DNA from 2 places in the Streptomyces sp. NPDC054786 genome. Region 1 is predicted to be linked to the other one. Evidence: riboswitches for the same ligand, from Rfam matches in the RefSeq annotation. Region 1 holds a riboswitch; the other holds the start of a gene.
What was found. Region 1 has a riboswitch for ZMP and ZTP ahead of ACWGI6_RS31480 (serine hydroxymethyltransferase). Riboswitches for the same ligand answer to the same signal wherever they lie in the genome.
Positions count from the first base shown of each region.

Region 2: another riboswitch for ZMP and ZTP. It lies ahead of ACWGI6_RS19395 (bifunctional 5,10-methylenetetrahydrofolate dehydrogenase/5,10-methenyltetrahydrofolate cyclohydrolase); the one in region 1 lies ahead of ACWGI6_RS31480 (serine hydroxymethyltransferase).

Region 1 covers NZ_JBSHAW010000046.1:24,851-34,105, forward strand. The annotation lists gene ACWGI6_RS31460 (Ig-like domain repeat protein) at 1-1,056, shown strand, start outside; gene ACWGI6_RS31465 (hypothetical protein) at 1,283-1,690, shown strand; gene ACWGI6_RS31470 (glutathionylspermidine synthase family protein) at 1,708-2,898, shown strand; gene rocD (ornithine--oxo-acid transaminase) at 3,007-4,218, opposite strand; ZMP/ZTP riboswitch at 4,510-4,601, shown strand; gene ACWGI6_RS31480 (serine hydroxymethyltransferase) at 4,644-5,915, shown strand; gene ACWGI6_RS31485 (cytochrome P450 family protein) at 6,139-7,422, opposite strand; gene trpS (tryptophan--tRNA ligase) at 7,770-8,780, shown strand; gene ACWGI6_RS31495 (2'-5' RNA ligase family protein) at 8,985-9,255, shown strand, end outside.
Region 2 covers NZ_JBSHAW010000022.1:343-9,597, forward strand. The annotation lists partial or broken gene ACWGI6_RS19385 (L-serine ammonia-lyase) at 1-534, shown strand, start outside; gene ACWGI6_RS19390 (PH domain-containing protein) at 574-906, opposite strand; gene ACWGI6_RS19395 (bifunctional 5,10-methylenetetrahydrofolate dehydrogenase/5,10-methenyltetrahydrofolate cyclohydrolase) at 1,162-2,016, opposite strand; ZMP/ZTP riboswitch at 2,038-2,126, opposite strand; gene ACWGI6_RS19400 (hypothetical protein) at 2,234-3,226, opposite strand; gene ACWGI6_RS19405 (hypothetical protein) at 3,390-3,707, shown strand; gene ACWGI6_RS19410 (hypothetical protein) at 3,841-4,062, shown strand; gene ACWGI6_RS19415 (SPFH domain-containing protein) at 4,165-5,403, shown strand; gene ACWGI6_RS19420 (benzoate/H(+) symporter BenE family transporter) at 5,562-6,869, opposite strand; gene ACWGI6_RS19425 (trans-sulfuration enzyme family protein) at 6,866-8,068, opposite strand; gene ACWGI6_RS19430 (FAD/NAD(P)-binding protein) at 8,065-9,255, opposite strand, start outside.

The DNA of each region.
Region 1 (9,255 bases):
TTCGTGGCCACCGACGGCGTGACGACGGTGACTCTCAGCGGGACGCTCAGCGGTGGCACCACCAGCGTGAGCACCAGTGGGCTGGCGACCGCCGGCCTCTACACCGTCACGGCGACCTACAGCGGTGACGCCAACTTCACCACCTCCAGCGGCTCCGACACCCAGACGGTGAATCCGGCGGCGACCACCACCACGGTCTCCTCGTCCCCCGACCCGTCCGTGGCAGGGCAGTTGGTGACCTTCACGGCAGTCGTCGCGCCGGTCTCGCCGGGGGCAGGTACCCCGACCGGAACGGTCACGTTCGTGATCACCGGTGGCCCGACGCTGACCGGCACCCTTTCCGGGGGGACGGCCACCGCGTCGACCACCGCGCTGGGCGCCGGAAGCTTCCCTGTCACGGCGACCTACAGCGGTGACGGGAACTTCGCCGCCTCCAGCGGCTCCGACACCCAGACGGTGGCCCAGGCGGCGACGACCACCACGGTCTCCTCGTCTCCCGACCCGACGGTGTTCGGGCAGACGGTGACTCTCACCGCCACGGTGACGCCGGTCTCACCCGGCGCCGGCACGGTGACCGGCACGGTCGTCTTCGTCATCGACGGCGGTGGGGGCGGCACGCTGACCGGCACCGTCTCCGGGGGCGTCGCCACCGTCACCACCAGCACACTCGACGCAGGGACCCACAACATCACCGCGACCTACGGCGGTGACGCCAACTTCACCACCTCCAGCGGCACCGACACCCAGACCGTCAACCTGGCATCCACGACCACCACGGCCACCTCGTTCCCCGACCCGTCCGTCTCCGGCAACACCGTCGCGATCCTCGCGTTCGTGTCGGCGGTGGCCCCGGGCAGCGGCGTCCCGACCGGGACGGTCAACTTCACCATCACCGACGGGATCACCACCATCAACCTCACCGGGACGCTCGACGGTTCCGGTGTCGCCGCGGTCAGCACCCCGCTGACCACCGGCAACTACCTCATCACGGCGCTTTACGTCGGTGACAGCAACTTCACCGGCTCCAGCGACACCGACACCCAGACCGTCGTGTAACCCGCCGTCCCTTCTCCCGTACAGCGCAACGGCGTCGGGCCGCCCCCGTGAGGGCGGCCCGGCGTCGCGCTGTGTCCGGCGTCGCGCGGTGTTCCGGCGTCGCGCGGTGTTCCGGTGCCGGTGCGGAGCGCGGTACGGGAAGCGGACGCCACCTCATTGCGCCGGGCCGGCGGGTGCCGTTTACGCTGGCTCCGCTCCAACAAATGTTCACGGGGGAAGGCAAGGCATGGCAGAGAAAGCACGCCGGCGGCTGCGGTCGAGCACGGTGATCCTGGGCGGCATGGGGGCGCTGGCCGCCGCGTTGACGTCCTGCGGCTCCGAGCCCGACAAGCGCTGTGTGGACCGCAACAGCTACGACACCCTCCAGGGCTACCGCATCGTCGACTCCAAGAACTGCTCCACAGGCGGCAGTTCGTCCTCCGGAAGCAGCAGCTCCGGCTCCGGCGGATACGGCAAGGCCGGCCGTGGTGGCGGGCTCGGCAAGAAGCCCGTCGACGGCCAGTGGTACTACGACCCGGACAACGCCGGCGGCAAGTACGCCGACGAGGGCACCTTCAGCAAGACCACGGCCGTCAACCGCGGTGGCTTCGGCTGCTCCGGATCGGGCGGCCGGCACGGCTCCTACGGCGGCTGAGCGGACCCGGAAACGGTATGGAACGCCACACCATCGAGCCCCGCCCCGGCTGGCAGCAGACCGTCGAGGCGCAGGGCCTGATCTATCCGCTGACCCGCTACCCGGACGATTCGCTGCGCCCGTACTGGGACGAGAGCGCGTACTACGCGTTCACCCTCCCCGAGGTCGAGGCCCTGGAGGAGGTCGTCGAGGAGCTGCACGGCATGTGCCTGGCCGCGGCCGCGCACATCGTCGAGCACGACCGCTTCGCCGACCTCGGCATCGAGGACCCGCGGCTGGCACGCCTGGTCGCCGAGTCCTGGCGCCGGCGCGAGGAACTTCCCTCCCTCTACGGACGGTTCGATCTGCACTACGACGGCAGCGGACCGGCCAAGATGCTGGAGTACAACGCCGATACGCCGACCTCGCTGGTCGAGGCGGCCAGTCCGCAGTGGTTCTGGATGGAGGAGCGCTTCCCCGGCGCCGACCAGTGGAACTCGCTGCACGAGCGGCTGGTGGCGGCCTGGAAGCGGCAGGCGCCGCTGCTGCCGCCGGGCGCGCCGGTGCACTTCGCGCACTCGGCGGGCGATGAGCTCGGCGAGGACCTGATGACCGTCGCCTATCTGGAGGAGACGGCGCAGCAGGCGGGCCTGGAGACGGTCGCCGTCTCGATGGAGGACATCGGCTGGGACGGGCTGTCGGGCCGCTTCGTCGACCAGCGGCTGCGCTTCCTGCGGGCCTGCTTCAAGCTCTACCCGTGGGAGTGGCTGGCCACCGACGACTTCGGCCCGTTCGTCCTGGACACCCTCGACAACGGCGGCGGTACGGGCTCCACCCTCTGGATCGAGCCCGCCTGGAAGATGCTGCTCTCCAACAAGGCGCTGCTGGCGGTCCTTTGGGAGCTGTATCCGGGGCATCCGAATCTGCTGCCCGCCTACCTCGACGGGCCGCGCGAGCTGGCGCACACCCGTGGCTATGTCGCCAAGCCGCTGCTCGGCCGGGAGGGGGCCGGTGTCACGCTGCACGAGCCGGGCGCCGAACCGGTGCTGCGAGGGCCCGAAGACCCGTGCTGTTACCAGGAGTTGGCGCCGCTGCCGGACTTCGACGGCAATCGGGTCGTGCTCGGTGCCTGGGTCGTCGAGGACGAGTCGGCGGGGCTCGGCATCCGGGAGTCGGCGGGGCCGGTCACCGATGAGTACGCCCGCTTTCTGCCGCATGTGATCCGCTGAGCGGCGGGCGTCGCGTCCGCAGGGGCGGGGCGCAGCGGGCGGCCGGCGGGGCTGCTCGCACGCCGGCCGCCCGCTGCCCGCCCGGGACCCCCGCGTCCCGCGTCCTTCCTATCCGCCCGCTCCCAGCACGCCCCTCAGCCGGCCGAGCCCCCAGTCCAGGTCCTCCTTGCTGATCACCAGCGGCGGCGCGAGCCGGATGGTGGCGCCGTGGGTGTCCTTGACCAGCACCCCGCGCGTCATCAGCCGCTCGGAGATCTCCCGGCCGGTGCCGCGTGACGGGTTGATGTCCACGCCGGCCCACAGTCCACGGCCGCGCACCGCGTCCACCGCGCCGCTGGCCGCCAGCTGCGCCAGCTCGCTGTGCAGATGCTCGCCGAGCTCCGTGGCCCGCTGCTGGAACTCACCGGTCCGCAGCATCGCCAGCACCTCCAGCGCCACCGCGCAGGCGAGCGGGTTCCCGCCGAAGGTCGAGCCGTGCTCGCCCGGCGCGTACACGCCGAGCACCTCACGGGAGGACACCACCGCCGACACCGGCACCACACCCCCGCCCAGCGCCTTGCCCAGCACATACATGTCGGGGACCACGTCCTCGTGCTCACAGGCGAAGGTCCGGCCGGTGCGGCCCAGTCCCGACTGGATCTCATCGGCGATGAACAGCACGTTCCGGCTGCGGGTCAGCTCCCGTACGCCTGCCAGATAGCCCGGCGGCGGTACCAGCACCCCCGCCTCGCCCTGGATCGGCTCCAGCAGCACCGCGACCGTGTGGTCGTCGACGGCCGCCGTCAGCGCGGCCAGGTCGCCGTAGGGGACGATCTCGAAGCCGGGGGTGTACGGGCCGAAGTCGGCGCGTGCCTCGGGGTCGGTGGAGAAGGAGACGATGGTGGTCGTCCGGCCGTGGAAGTTGTGGTCCGCGACGATGATCTTCGCCTTGCCGTCCGGGACGCCCTTGACCCGGTAACCCCACTTGCGGGCCGTCTTCACCGCCGTCTCGACCGCCTCCGCGCCGGTGTTCATCGGCAGCACCAGCTCCATCCCGCACAGCTCGGCCAGCTGCGTACAGAAGTCGGCGAACCGGTCGTGGTGGAAGGCGCGAGAGGTGAGGGTGACCCGCTCCAGCTGGGCCTTGGCCGCGTCGAGCAGCCGGCGGTTGCCGTGCCCGAAGTTCAGCGCGGAGTACCCGGCGAGCATGTCCAGATAGCGCCGGCCCTCCACATCCGTCACCCAGGCACCCTCGGCGGTGGCCACGACGACGGGCAGCGGGTGGTAGTTGTGCGCGCTGTGGGCTTCGGCGGCGGCGATGCTGCGTTCCGTGGACGTCACCGGTGACTCCGTTCGGTAGGCCGTTGGGGCGCGGGCGCTGCCGCGTCCCCCTCCATTGTTGCGCTCGCCCAGTGCCGCGGGCCTGCGAAGATCCGCCGGACAGGGAGCGGGTTGTCCTAAGGGCTGTCCCGTAATCCCTGGCGGGCGCACGACGACAGCTACGGCACCTCGCCGCGTTGTCGGGACATCCGGATACGCCCAGTATCCGGACGTCCCTCCGCCTTGCGACGCACCGCATCTGACGCCGTGCGCTGATCCGCCAGGGATTACGGGACAGCCCTTAGACTCTGCGGTGCGCACCGCGACTGGCGTACGGGGAAGCAACCTCGAGGAAGCGGTGTGCGGCAACCATCACGAGGTGCCGCCCCGCCTGGGCACCCCGGGACCACGACCGGCAACACCGATCGACCGCCCCGGAGGACGCCATGACACTTCCCCTTTCGCATCCCGCGCTGAGCGCTGCCGACCCCGAACTGGCCGCGATGGTCGGCGCCGAGGAGCAGCTCCAGGCCGACACGCTGCGACTGATCCCCAGCGAGAACTACGTCTCCGCCGCCGTTCTGGAAGCCACCGGCACCGTCCTGCAGAACAAGTACAGCGAGGGGTACGCGGGCCGTCGCTACTACGAAGGCCAGCAGAACATCGACCGTGTCGAGACGCTGGCCGTCGAGCGGGCCAAGGCCGTCTTCGGCGTGGAACACGCCAACGTCCAGCCGTACTCCGGCTCGCCGGCCAACCTCGCCGCCTACCTCGCCTTCGCCGAGCCCGGTGACACCGTGCTGGGCATGGCGCTGCCGATGGGCGGCCACCTCACGCACGGCTGGGGTGTCTCGGCGACCGGTACGTGGTTCCGCGGGGTGCAGTACGGCGTCCGTGCGGACAGCGCACTGATCGACTTCGACGAGGTGCGCGACCTCGCCCGCAAGGAACGCCCGAAGATCATCTTCTGTGGTGGTACCGCCGTCCCGCGCACCATCGACTTCGCCGCGTTCGGTGAGATCGCCCGTGAGGTCGACGCCGTACTCGTCGCCGATATCGCCCATATCGCGGGCCTGATCGCGGGCGGCGCCCACCCGTCGCCGGTGCCGCATGCCGACGTCATCTCCACCACCACCCACAAGACCCTGCGCGGCCCGCGCGGCGCCATGCTGATGTCCCGGGCGAGCCACGCCAAGGCCGTCGACAAGGCCGTCTTCCCCGGTCTGCAGGGCGGTCCGCACAACCACACCACCGCCGCCATCGCGGTCGCCCTGCGCGAGGCGGCCGCCCCGTCCTTCCGTGACTACGCGCACGCGGTCGTCGCCAATGCCAGGGCGCTCGCCGAGGCGCTGCTGGCCCGCGGCTACGACCTGGTCTCCGGCGGCACCGACAACCACCTGGTGCTGATCGACCTCACCTCGAAGGGCGTACCGGGCAAGATCGCCGCGAAGGCGCTGGACCGGGCCGGCATCGTCGTCAACTACAACACCGTCCCCTTCGACCCGCGGAAGCCCTTCGACCCCTCCGGCATCCGCATCGGCACCCCGTCCCTCACCTCCCGCGGGCTGGGTACGGACCGGATGCCGCTGGTCGCCGAGTGGATCGACCGCAGCGTCCAGGCCGCGGCCAAGGGCGATGAGGAGGCGCTGGCGGTGATCCGCGGCGAGGTCGCGGAGCTGATGGCCGGCTACCCGGCGCCGGGGCTGCCGACGGACTGACGTCCGCGGCACCTCGGCTCCCGCTTTCCCGGGGGTCTGGCTCCCCGTGTGGCAGGGACCTGTCCGACGGACCGTGGCGGGCCCGCACCGATCCTGGTGGGCTCGCACCGTCGGACAGGTCTCGGCCCGTGGGGCAGGAACCGGCCCATGCGGCAGGCCCGGCCCATGCGGCAGGCCCGGCCCATGCGGCAGGCCCGGCCCGTGGGGCAGGCCCGGCCCATGATCAGCCGGTGAGCCGGACCGGCAGGACGTGGGTGCTGTTGCCGATGAAGCTCGGGTGCGGCGGCAGCTCCGCGTCCGGGACGGCGAGGTCCAGCGCCGGATAGCGGGTGAACAGCGCCTCCAGGGCGACGGTCGCCTCCAGCCGGGCCAGCGGCGCCCCCAGGCAGTAGTGCGGCCCGTGGCCGAAGGAGAGGTGCCGGGCGGCGGGCCGCCGGGTGACCTCGAACCGGTCCGCGTCGGGGCCGTAGGCGTCCGGGTCCTGGCCGGCCGCGGAGTAGGAGGCCAGCATCGGGGTGCCGCGGGGGACGACCGTGCCGCCGATCTCCAGGTCCCGCACCGGATAGCGGAACGGGAAGTGGGCGACCGGGCTGTCGTAGCGCAGCGTCTCCTCGACCACGTCGTCCCAGGTGGCCCGCCCGGTCAGCACCAGCTCCAGCTGCCCGCGGTCGGTGCACAGGGCCCGGACCGCGTTGGTGATCAGATTGAGCGTGGTCTCGTGCCCGGCGATGATCATCAGCAGCAGGGTGCCGACCAGCTCCCGGGCGCTGAGCCGGTCGCCGTCCTCCTCCTGGGCGGCGAGCAGCGCACTGGTCAGATCGTCGCCCGGGTCCGCCCGCCGGGCCTCGGCGACCTGGGTGAGGACGGCGATGATCTCGCGGTGGGCGGCCTGCGCCTCGTCGGCCGTGCCGGTCGTGCCGGTCGTGCTCACGATCAGGTTCGACAGCTCGTGCAGCCGGTCGCGCAACGCGGCGTCCACACCCAGCAGTTCACAGATCACACTCATCGGCAGGGGATAGGCGAAGTGCCGGCGCAGATCCACCGTGCCATCGGCCGCGGCGGCCCGGGGCAGCCCGTCCAGCAGCCCGGCCGTCAGCTCCGCCACCCGGGGCCGCAGCTCCGCCACCCGCCGCGCGGTGAACGCCTTGGTCACCAGGCCGCGCAGCCGCCGGTGATCGGCCCCGTCCGCCGTGGTCATACCGTCGACGGTGGCGAACGTGGTCAGCGGCCAGCCGGGCGGCACGGTGCCGTCGCGCAGGGCGGCGAAGTGGCAGGCGTTCTTGGCGACTTCGGGGTGCGCGAGGACCTCGCGCAGCACCTCGTGCCGGGTGACGGCGACCGCGGGCACCTCCCCGGGCAGCAGGACGGGGACCACCGCCCCGGCCTCCCGCAGCAGCGCATCGGCCGCGGCCCGGCCGGCGCCGCCGGGGGCGAGCGGGTGCGGCCCGTCGGAGCGTGCGGGGCAGGCGGTGCCGGTCGGGGGCGCGGGACGGCGGGCGTCGGTCATCGGCGGTCCTCACAGATCGGGGGCGGAGATCCGGGCGGTGCACGGGCCCATGAGCGCGGCCACGACTTCGGCCGCCCGCACGGTCGGGCCGCGGCCGGCACCCGACCTGTGCCTGGTCATCACGGAGCCACTGCGGGCCACGATTCCAGCTCCCGGCCGCCCCGAACAGGCCGCCGTCCGGCCCCGCGGCGGCCGTTGGCACGACCTGCCCGCGGGCGGAACGCCGCTGTCTCCACCGTCTGCTGCCACCATGCGCCGGGGCCCCTTGCGGACCTGAGACAATCGATGGCATGGCTCTCGATCGCCCGCCCGTCGCCCACCACCACCCTCAGGGGAATGGCTCCGCCATGCAGCGTCCTCCGCGTGTGCTCTCCGGCATTCAGCCCACCGCCGGCTCCTTCCACCTCGGCAATTACCTTGGTGCGGTGCGCCAGTGGGTGGCGCTCCAGGAGTCCCACGACGCCTTCTACATGGTGGTCGACCTGCATGCGATCACCGTCCCGCAGGACCCGGCGGAGCTGCGCCGCAACACCCGGATCGCGGCCGCCCAGCTGCTGGCCGCCGGCCTCGACCCGGAGCGCTGCACACTCTTCGTCCAGAGCCATGTGCCCGAGCACGCCCAGCTCGGCTGGGTGATGAACTGCCTCACCGGCTTCGGCGAGGCGTCGCGGATGACGCAGTTCAAGGACAAGGCCGCCAAGCAGGGCGCCGACCGCACCTCCGTCGGCCTGTTCACGTACCCGATCCTGCAGATCGCCGACATCCTGCTCTACCAGGCCCACCAGGTCCCGGTCGGCGAGGACCAGCGCCAGCACATCGAGCTGACCCGCGACCTCGCCGAGCGCTTCAACGGCCGCTACGGCGAGACGTTCACGATCCCGGCGCCGTACATCCTCAAGGAGACGGCCAAGATCTACGACCTCCAGGACCCGTCGGCCAAGATGAGCAAGTCGGCCGCCAGCGCCAAGGGCCTGATCAACCTCCTCGACGAGCCGAAGGTCTCCGCGAAGAAGGTCAAGAGCGCGGTCACGGACACCGACACCGTGATCCGCTACGACGCCGAGAACAAGCCCGGTGTCTCCAACCTCCTCACCATCTACTCCACCCTCACCGGCACCACGATCCCGGAGCTGGAGCAGAAGTACGAGGGCAAGATGTACGGCGCTCTCAAGACGGATCTCGCCGACGTGATGGTCGAATTCGTCACACCGTTCCGGGACCGTACACAGGAATATCTGGACGACCCCGAGACGCTGGACTCGATCCTGGCCAAGGGTGCGGAGAAGGCTCGTGCGGTGGCCGCCGAGACCCTCGCCACCACCTATGACCGGCTCGGATTGCTGCCGGCCAAGCACTGACGGGACCGTCCGCGCACGGCCGGGAGCGTCCTTACGGCGGGCCGCGCCCGGCCGCGTGGGCTGCACAGAGCCCGGGGCCCTCACCCGTGAGGGTTCATATGCCCGCTCACAAGTCGACCGAGGACGCTCCCCGCGAAGGGCGCGCACCCGGCACACTAAGAGGGTGCGCGAGCGCGCCGCACACACATCAGGAGGGAGAACGCAGTGGGGACCGTAACGCTGGGCGTTTCGATCGCGGTCCCGGAGCCATACGGCAGCTTCCTCCAGAGGACGCGCGAGGGCTTCGGGGATCCCGCCGCATTCGGCATCCCCACGCACATCACCCTCCTCCCGCCGACGGAGGTCCACGCCGACGCGCTGCCCGGCATCGAACGCCACCTCGCCGAGGTCGCCGCCGGCTGCCGCCCCTTCCCGCTGCGCCTGGAAGGCACCGGGACCTTCCGGCCGCTCTCCCCGGTCGTCTACGTCAAGGTCA
Region 2 (9,255 bases), on a different contig from region 1:
ACCGCCCCCACCAACGGCGCCGCCGGCATCATCCCCGCCGTCCTGCACTACTACATCAACTTCGGGGCCGGTAGTGCCTCTGCAGGAGACAAGCAAGACGGCGTGGTCCGCTTCCTGCTCGCCGCCGGCGCCATCGGCATGCTCTTCAAGGAGAACGCCTCCATCTCCGGCGCCGAGGTCGGCTGCCAGGGCGAGGTCGGCTCCGCCTGCTCCATGGCCGCCGGCGGCCTCGCCGAGGTCCTCGGCGGCTCCCCCGAACAGGTCGAGAACGCCGCCGAGATCGGCATGGAACACAACCTCGGCCTGACCTGCGACCCCGTCGGCGGCCTCGTCCAGATCCCCTGCATCGAACGCAACGGCATGGCCGCCGTCAAAGCCGTCACCGCCGCCCGCATGGCCCTGCGCGGCGACGGCCGCCACCACGTCTCCCTCGACAAGGTCATCAAGACCATGAAGGACACCGGCGCCGACATGAGCGTCAAATACAAGGAAACCGCACGCGGTGGCCTCGCCGTCAACATCATCGAGTGCTGAGGACCGGCAAGTAGCCCGTGCCCCCGGGGGGCGGGCGGATCACCCGGGCGGCGCGGGTGCGCGTTCGCGCAGGATCGTCGCCACGGCTTCGGCGTCGTCCGGCGTGATGAACGGACGGACGAAGCGGCCCAGATCGAGGATCAGCGCGTCCTTCTTCGAGAACCGCCCCGGGTCCAGACTCGCCCAGTAGCGCGGGTGGGCGGTCCCCCAGATCCGGGCCTGACCGCTGAAGGCGCCGATCTCCACCCGCCGGACCGCCTGAATCGAGGCGTAGCGGACGGTCTTCGTACCCCACGGGAAGTAGTAGCCGCGGATGCGCAGAGCATCGGCGGTGCACTCGATCCAACGGTCCCGGTAGAGGGTGTCTGTCATCGTCCGTCCTCAGCCTCTCGCGCCGTCGTGGGCCTCGATACGGAAGGCAAGCGCGGCACACCCGGCCGCCCGCAGCGGCCGCGCGGGGCGGCGACGATGCCCGTCCCACCGCCCGCCACGAGGACAACTCGCCGTTCCGTCATGTGTGTTCAAGCCTCCGGGGGTGGTCAGCTCTCCCTCTCGCGATCATACGGACGACCACCGCAAGCCGGGCGCGCGCCTTCACAACCATGACGGAATCTCAACGCACGGCGATCAGCCCGCCTTCAGCTGGGCGGTGGCGGCATCGACGGTCTGGGTGAGCAAGGTGGCGATGGTCATCGGACCGACGCCGCCGGGGACCGGGGTGATCAGGGAGGCACGGGTGCACGCCGACTCGAAGTCCACGTCACCGACGTTGCCGGGGTTGGAGCCGGCGTCGATCACGACGGCCCCGGGCTTGAGGTGCTCGCCGCTCAGGAACCGGGGACGGCCGACGGCGGCGACCAGGACATCGGCGTCCTTGGTGATCGATGCGAGGTCGGTGGTGCGGGAGTGGCAGTAGGTGACCGTGGCATTGCGCGCGAGCAGCAGCATCCCGACGGGCTTGCCGAGGATCGCACTGCGACCGACCACGACGGCGTGCTTGCCGGCCAGGTCGACGTCGTAGTGATCCAGGAGGCGCAGGATGCCGCCGGGCGTGCAGGAGGCGAAGCCGTCCAGGCCGAAGCTCATCGCGGCGAAGGAGTGGCAGGTGACGCCGTCGACGTCCTTCTCGGGGGCGATGGCCTCGAAGGCGGCACGCTCGTCGATGTGCGGGCCGGCCGGGTGCTGGAGCAGGATGCCGTGCACGTCGGGGTCGTCCGACAGTGCGGTGATCGTGTCGACCAGCTCCGCGGTCGTGGTGGCGGCGGGGAGCGCGATATGCCGGGAGCGGATCCCGGCCTTCTCGCAGCGCGCACGCTTCATGCGGACGTACGTCGCCGAGGCGGGGTCGTCGCCCACCAGTACGGTCGCCAGACACGGGGACGTTCCGGTCTGCCGGGTGAGGGCCGCCGCGCGCTCCGCGGCCTGTTCGACGATGCGGCGGGCCAGTGTGCTGCCGTCCATGAGGCGTGCGGTCCGGGACATGGTGTGCTCCTGAGCGTCGTGTCGGATCGCCCAGGCGCGCGGCACTGGCCAGAAGTGGCCGAGCCGCTCCCCGGTGGTACTCCACCCAAGCGCCAGTCACGGCCCGGCGCCCACTGTAATCGACGCCCGGAAGCCCTGGAGGAGGTCCCCGGCATCTACTCCGTCACGCGCGTCGAGCCCCTCAACGGCCGGGCGGGTGCCCGAGGGACCGGGCTCGTCACACACCCCCTTGACCAGGGGCGGAGAGCGGCGGCGTGGTGGAGCTGGTGGCTTCCCAGTGGCTGAGGATGCCGTCCCAGTCGTGCTGCGCGGCGGTGATGGCACTGGCATCCCAGGTGGCATGGGAAGGCTGTTGATACTGCTGGTGCTGTGGATGCTGTTGCTGGTGCTGTGTGTGTTGTTGCTGGTGCTGTGGGTGTTGCTGTGGGTGCTCCTCGTAGACCCGGTACTCCTGGTACTCCTGCTGATCCGGGTAGTTCTGGTACTGCTGCTGCTTCCAGGGATCGTGCTCGTAGGACTCGCGCGTCGGCTGCGGTGGGCGCTCGCGCCAGGTCAGATGGGCGCTCTCGTGCTGTGGGGAAGGCGGGAGATTGGCCATCCGGCGATGCCGGCCCGTGCGGTCCGGTGGCGGCGCCTGGGTCGGGCGGCTTTCGGCGGCGAGCTGTTGTGCGCGTGCCACAAGGAGCCGGACATCGAGTCCGAGTTCGGTGGCCAGCGCGGTGAGGTCAACTCCGCTGTGCCAGCTGCTCATCAGGACCGCGTCCAGGGCCGGCGCCCAGGCCGGTTCGCCGGGCTGGGGGGCGGCGGGGGCGTGGGCCGTCGCCGGCGCTGCCGGGCCCACGGGGTGCGGCGTGGAGTGCGGCGTGGAGTGCGCCGCGGGGGGCGTCGTGGAGTGTGCCGCGGGGGGTGTGGCGGTCTGCTGGGCGGGCGGCTGCTCGCAGGTGTTCTGGGCGAGTAGGCTCTTGGCGACCGCGCGGGCGTCGTCCTTGCCCACCGTGCGGCGGGCCAGGCGCACTTCGCGCTCGTCCAGGCCGAGCAGCTCCGCCACCACCCCGTCGCTGCCGACGGTCACGGCGAAGGCGGCCAGGGTCCGCGAACGGCGGGCCTCGGCCTCGTCGAGGAGTCCCTGCGTCCGGCGGACCTCGTCATCGCTGCTGCAAAACGCCTGTGCGAGTACGGCATGCCGCTCCCACAACTCCCTCGGTTCCATGACTGCGTCAACGTTTCTTCGCCGGTACTTGGACTGCTTCCCGGCTATAGATCACTGCATAAGGTGATATTCGAGAGAGATACGTCCTTGCCTCCGCGGCGGAAGTACGGACTCCTGCAAAAATACGCAGTGACCCCAGGGCGGAAGAATCGTTTCTACGGCCATGAGCGACCCCTCTTCCGGCACCGTCGCAGGTCACGGACAGACCCCCCTCCCCCGCCCCGGGCACACACCACGGTGGATCACCGCGGAGATCATCAGGCAGACACCGGTGTACGCCGGGCTGGTCAAGCAGTGGACGGAGCGCGCCGCCACCGTACCCGGGGTTGCCGATCCGGAGTGGCAGCGGCTGGTCTCCTACCGCGCACTGATGGAGGAGACCGAGACGGCCCTGACGGCTCTCCGGCCCCATCGCGCGCCCGATGTGCTGCCGCCGAGAAAGCACGTCCCCGCGGCCCGTACGGCCCGGCTGGACGCCTGAACCCGGTGTGCGCCGGCGGGCGCCGGCTCGCGGACTGAAGCGGCGCCCCGGCCGGAGTACCGTTGAGTTGTCGAGGATTTACCGCTGCCCGGCTCCTGCGCCGACAGCGGCTTTGACCAGCGACGGAGCCCGGGTGAGCGCAACGGATGACACGGACTTCAGCCCGATCGGGGTGATCGGGCGAGTGACCGTCTCGATCCCGAGCGACGGGCCGGGCGAGGTGCTGCTGCCCGTACGCGGCGGGACCGAGGCCTTCGCCGCCTGGTCCCGCGAGCCCATCGCCCGCCATACACAGGTCATCGTGGTGGACCACACCTCGGCGCGGTCGGTGATCGTCGCGCCGCTGCCCACGTGACCGGCCGTCCGAAGACCGTGGCCGGCCGCCCGAGCACTGCCTTTCCCGCAGCCGTCCCCGCACACCCACCGAGGCCGGTCGCAACGGACCAGGAGCCTTTCGATGTTGTTCTGGCATGTTCCTGCGCCGAACGAGGCGCTGTTGATCTCCGGCTCGAAGCGCCGGACCGGGGACGCCCAATTCCGTATCGTCACGGGCCATGGCTGCTGGGTCATGCCCGTCAAGCAGAAGGCGAGCCTGCTGGCGCTCTCGCTGCGGGAGGCGGAGATCTCCGAGGACTGCGTCACCCAGCAGGGCATCCGGATCGGGGTCCGCGCGGTCGCCGTCTTCAAGGTCGGTGACGACCAGACCTCGATCGCCAACGCCGCGCGCCGGTTCCTGGACGAGCAGACCACCATGGAAGAGCTGGTGGGCCGGATCTTCGCCGGTCACCTGCGGTCGATCGTCGGCGGGCTGACCGTCGAGCAGATCATCCGGGAACGGGACCGGGTCGCCCAGGAGGTCAAGGACGGCAGCCACTCCGAGATGGAGAAGCTCGGCATCGTCGTCGACGCCCTGCAGATCCAGGAGATCGCCGACACCTCCGGCTACATCACCAACCTCGCCGCCCCGCACGCCGCGGCGGTCGCCAGCGCGGCGCGGATCGCACAGGCCAAGGCCGACCAGGAAGCCACCGAGCGGGAACAGCAGGCGGCGGCACTCAAGGCCGAGTACGAGCGGGACACCGCGATCAAGCGGGCCGGCTTCCTCGCCGAGACCGAGCAGTACAACGCCCGCGCCGCACAGGCCGGCCCGCTGTCGCAGGCCAGGGCCTCGCAGGAGGTCATCGAGGAGCAGACCGCGCTGGCCCAGCGGCAGGCCTCGCTCGCCGCCCAGCGGCTGGAGGCCGAGGTGCGCCGCCCGGCGGACGCCGAGGCCTACCGGCTGCGCACCCTGGCGGAGGCACAGCGTGACCAGGTCCGCTTCGAGGCGGATGCCCGCGCCTACAGCGAGCGGGCCGTCGCCCAGGCACGGGCCGATGCGAACACGGCCCTCGCGGGCTCGCTGCGGGACGGCAACCAGGAGCTGATCGCCGCCAACCGCACCATCGAGAACCTCCCCGCCCTCGCCAAGGCCGCGGCCGAGGGCCTCTCCGGCTCCCGGCTGACGGTGCTCAACGGCACCGACGGGGTGAACGAGATCGCCTCCGGCATCGTCGGCCAGGGGCTGGCCATTCTCGACAGCCTCAAGCAGGGGACCACCACGTCCGGCTCCGCTCCCCCGCTCGCCGACGGTGCGGGGCCGGTGCCGCAGAAGGTGACGAATCTGAACCGGGAAGGCGCCGGATCCGGCTCCTCCTGACCGTTCCCGTCACCCGCCCGCGAGACCCGCGAGATGGCAGGCCGGGCCGGCCGGACAGGACAGGGAACTCCTGACGGGCAGCGCCGGGTCCGCCGGACACGGAAGGTGTCCGGCGGCCCGGCGGCGCCGGGTCCGCCGTCGGCGAACGGCGGATCAGGTCAGGCGGCGGATTCCTTGGGCGTACCGCGCCAGCGGGTCAGGACGAGGTGGGCGACGACCCCGAAGAGCAGTCCCCAGAAGGCGGATCCGATGCCGAAGAGGGTGACGCCGGAGGCGGTGGCGAGGAAGGTGATCAGGGCCGCCTCGCGGTCCTTCTCCTCCTTCACCGCACCGGTCAGGCCGCCGGCCAGGGCGCCGAGCAGCGCGACACCGGCGACCGCCGCCACGAGTTCCTTGGGCAGTCCCGCGAAGAGCACCACCAGCGTCGAGCCGAACGCCCCGATGAGGAGGTAGAACGCTCCGCAGGAGACTCCGGCCACGTATCGGCGCCGGGGGTCGCGGTGGGATTCGGGGCCGGTGCAGATGGCGGCCGTGATCGCCGCGAGGTTGATGGCGTGGGAGCCGAACGGGGCGAGCAGCGTGGAGACCAGGCCCGTCGAACCGATCAGGAGGCGGTCCTTGGGCTGGTAGCCGGACGCGGTGAGCACCGCCATGCCCGGTGCGTTCTGCGAGGCGAGGGTCGCCAGGATCATGGGCACCGCGATGCCGATGAGCGAGGCGAGCGAGAAGTCCGGGGTCGTCAGGACCGGCTTGGCCAGCTCGATCCGGTCCAGATGGATGTCCAGCCGGGAGCTGGCCGCGCTGGCGAGGACGCCCGCCGCCAGGGCGACGAGTACGGCGTACCGGGGCAGCCAGCGCTTGGCCAGGAGGTAGGCGACCAGTACCGAACCGGCAATGAACGGTGCGGTCTTGAGGGAGGTGAAGACTCCTGTGCCGAACGAGAACAGGATGCCGGCGAGCATGGCGGAGACGACGGCGGTGGGCACCTGCCGCATCAGCCACCCGAACACCCCGGTCAGACCGACCAGGGTGATCACCAGTCCGGTGATGAGGAAGGCCCCGATGGCTTCCGCGTAGGAGTAGGCCCCCAGGCTCGTGACCAGGAGGGCCGCACCGGGGGTCGACCATGCGGTGATCACCGGCATCTTGGTGCGCAGGCTCAGCGCGATGCAGGTCAGACCACTGCCGATGGAGATGGCCCATACCCATGAGCTGGTCTGGGCGGTGTCGAGGTGCCCGGCGGATGCCGCCGCGAGCACGATGACGAGCGGACCCGAGTAGGACACGACGACGGCGACGAAGCCCGCCAGTACCGCGGACAGTGAGGCGTCACGCAGGAAGCCGGGCCGGCGCCCCGGCCCGGCGGCCGAGGGCGGGCCGGCGCCTTCCGATGCCGCGGCGCCCGCCGGCGCGGAGGAGTCCGGCGGGGCGGCTTCGGAGTGGGGAGTGGGGGTCTTGGAACTCAACGGTCTTCCTTAGCGGCCTTTTCAAGGGCCTGTTCGAGGTCGGCGACGAGGTCTGAGGGGCTCTCCAGACCTATGGACAGGCGCAGCATGTCCTTCGGCGAGGTACTACCCGGCCCTTCGAAGGTGTAGCGGTGTTCGATCAGACTCTCCACGCCGCCCAACGACGTGGCGCGGATGAAGAGTTCGCAGTGGTTCGCGGTACGCAGGGACTGCTGCCATGCGCCGTCGACGTGCAGGGAGAGCATGCCACTGAATCCCCCGGTCATCTGGCGGGCGGCGATCTCGTGTCCGGGGTCGGTGGGCAGTCCCGGGTAGGCGACGCGGCGGACGAGGGGGTGTTCCGCGAAGTGCTCGGCCACTGCCATCGTGGTGGCCGAGATCTGGCGCATACGGGGGAAGAGCGTGCGGATGCCCCGCATGAGGAGGTAGGTCTCCAGCGGCCCGAGTATCGGGCCGGTCAGCCGGCGGTGCAGCTGCAGCCGTTCCCAGATCGCGTCCCGGGCCTCCGTGCTCTCCGGCGCCTTGACGAGCAGTCCGGCGACGACATCCGTATGGCCGTTGAGGTACTTGGTGCCGGAATGCATGATCAGGTCGGCGCCGAGTGCGAACGGCCGGGAGTGCACCGGGGTGGGGACGGTGTTGTCGACGCCGAACAAGGCGCCGGCCCGGTGCGCGATCTCGGCGCACGCGGCGAGGTCGGTCACCGTCCAGGTGGGGTTCGCCGGGGATTCCGCCCACACCAGCGCGGTCGGGGCAGCGGTCACGGCGGCAGCCACCGCGTCCAGGTCGTTCATGGGTGCCTGGACGACGTCCAGGCCGCGCTGGGGGCCGAACTCCCGCAGCCACTTGGTGAGTCCGAAGTACATGGTCTGCGGGACCACGACCCGCGCGCCGGCGGGCAGTACCTGGAAGACGGAGGTGGCGGCGGCCATACCGGACGAGAAGACGAGCGCGTCCGAGCCGCCCTCCAGACCCGCCACCACGTTCTCGACCTGCTCGTACCCCGGCGTCCCCTGGTCCCGGAGGTACGCCAGTCCGGCGGGCGACCGGTATGCGTTGTCGCGCGCGTAGGTGGCGCCCAGCCCGACCGGGGGCGGCACGGCGCCGGTGGTCGGGCAGCGCCAGCCGTCGCCCTGCGCGGCGCGCGTCTCGGGCCGGTACTCCTGCGTCCACGGGGTGAAGGTCTCGCTGTTGTTCATCGCTTCCTCGTCATCAGTTCCGGCAGAGCAGTGCCCAGGGCGAGTTCCGCGTCCAGCAGTGCACGGGAGGGCGCGCCGGGCGAGGGCACATAGTGGTTGTAGTAACTGGATCCCTCGGTGTGCGGGCCGAGGAGGAACAGACGCGGCTGCGCGGCGCCCGTACGGTCGATGCCCTGGCCCTGCCGGGTGACGTCGAGCCCGTGCACCGTGCCTCCGCGGTGGGCGAGGGTACGGAGGCGGCCCGCGGCGACGAGCGTGCCGAGCAGCGACCCGGGCACCCGGTCCGCGCCGGGCTCGGCCACATGCGCCTGCACCACGTGGTCGACCTCCATCCTCAACGGCTGGGCCAGACAGGTGGATTCCAGTCGCCAGGGGCCCGCTCCGGCCGGTGCGACGACCTTCGGCTGCGGGCCGGGGCCGAGCCGGACGATCCCCGCGGCGATCAGGGAGAGCAGCTCCGCCGACCGGTCGAGCTGCGGGCCGATCACCTGCCGGTTCACCGCGGGAGCGAACTCCCCGAAGAACGTGGCCAGGGACGCGTCGTCGACGCCGGGCGGGTCGATGACCGCCCGCAGGACATCGCGGTGGTCGCGGAGGACCTCCAGGGCCTCCTTGAGGGGGCTCACACCGAGGCCTTCCCTGGCCTCGGCCAGATCGGCGGTGACCTCGGCGGTGAACCAGTCACGGTAGGCGTCGTACCCCGTCCACTGCCGGTCCGTGAGGTCAGCGGACAGGATCCCGGGCACCGGGCCGGGGCCGAACCGGGCACGCAGCTCCGCCAGTACGCTCTCGTGCCCCGCCCTGGCGCAGCGCCTGGTGAGTTCCAGCCCCGCGCTCATGGCGTCGCCCAGCTCCCGGGCCAGCAGCGCGCGGTAGTAGGCGAGTTCCATCTCGGCCTCGACGAGCGGCAGGACATCGTCGGCAAAGCGGAGCCGTCCCTCCGCACGGTGGGTGCGGAGCGCGTCGAGACGGTCCGTGGTCAGCGCCAGCGGCGCGAAGCGCACACGTCCAGGGTGGAGGCGGGGGCGGCTGCGCGAGGGCAGCCCGGAGCGGTTGGTGAGCACGATCGACGGCTCCCGCCCACTGGGGAGGTAGCGCATTCCGTCCGCGCCCGTCGTGTGCCTGCCGCCGCGTCCGAGCGTCAGCGTGGCGATGACGTCCATGGCGGTCAGCCCCGCGCCGAGGAC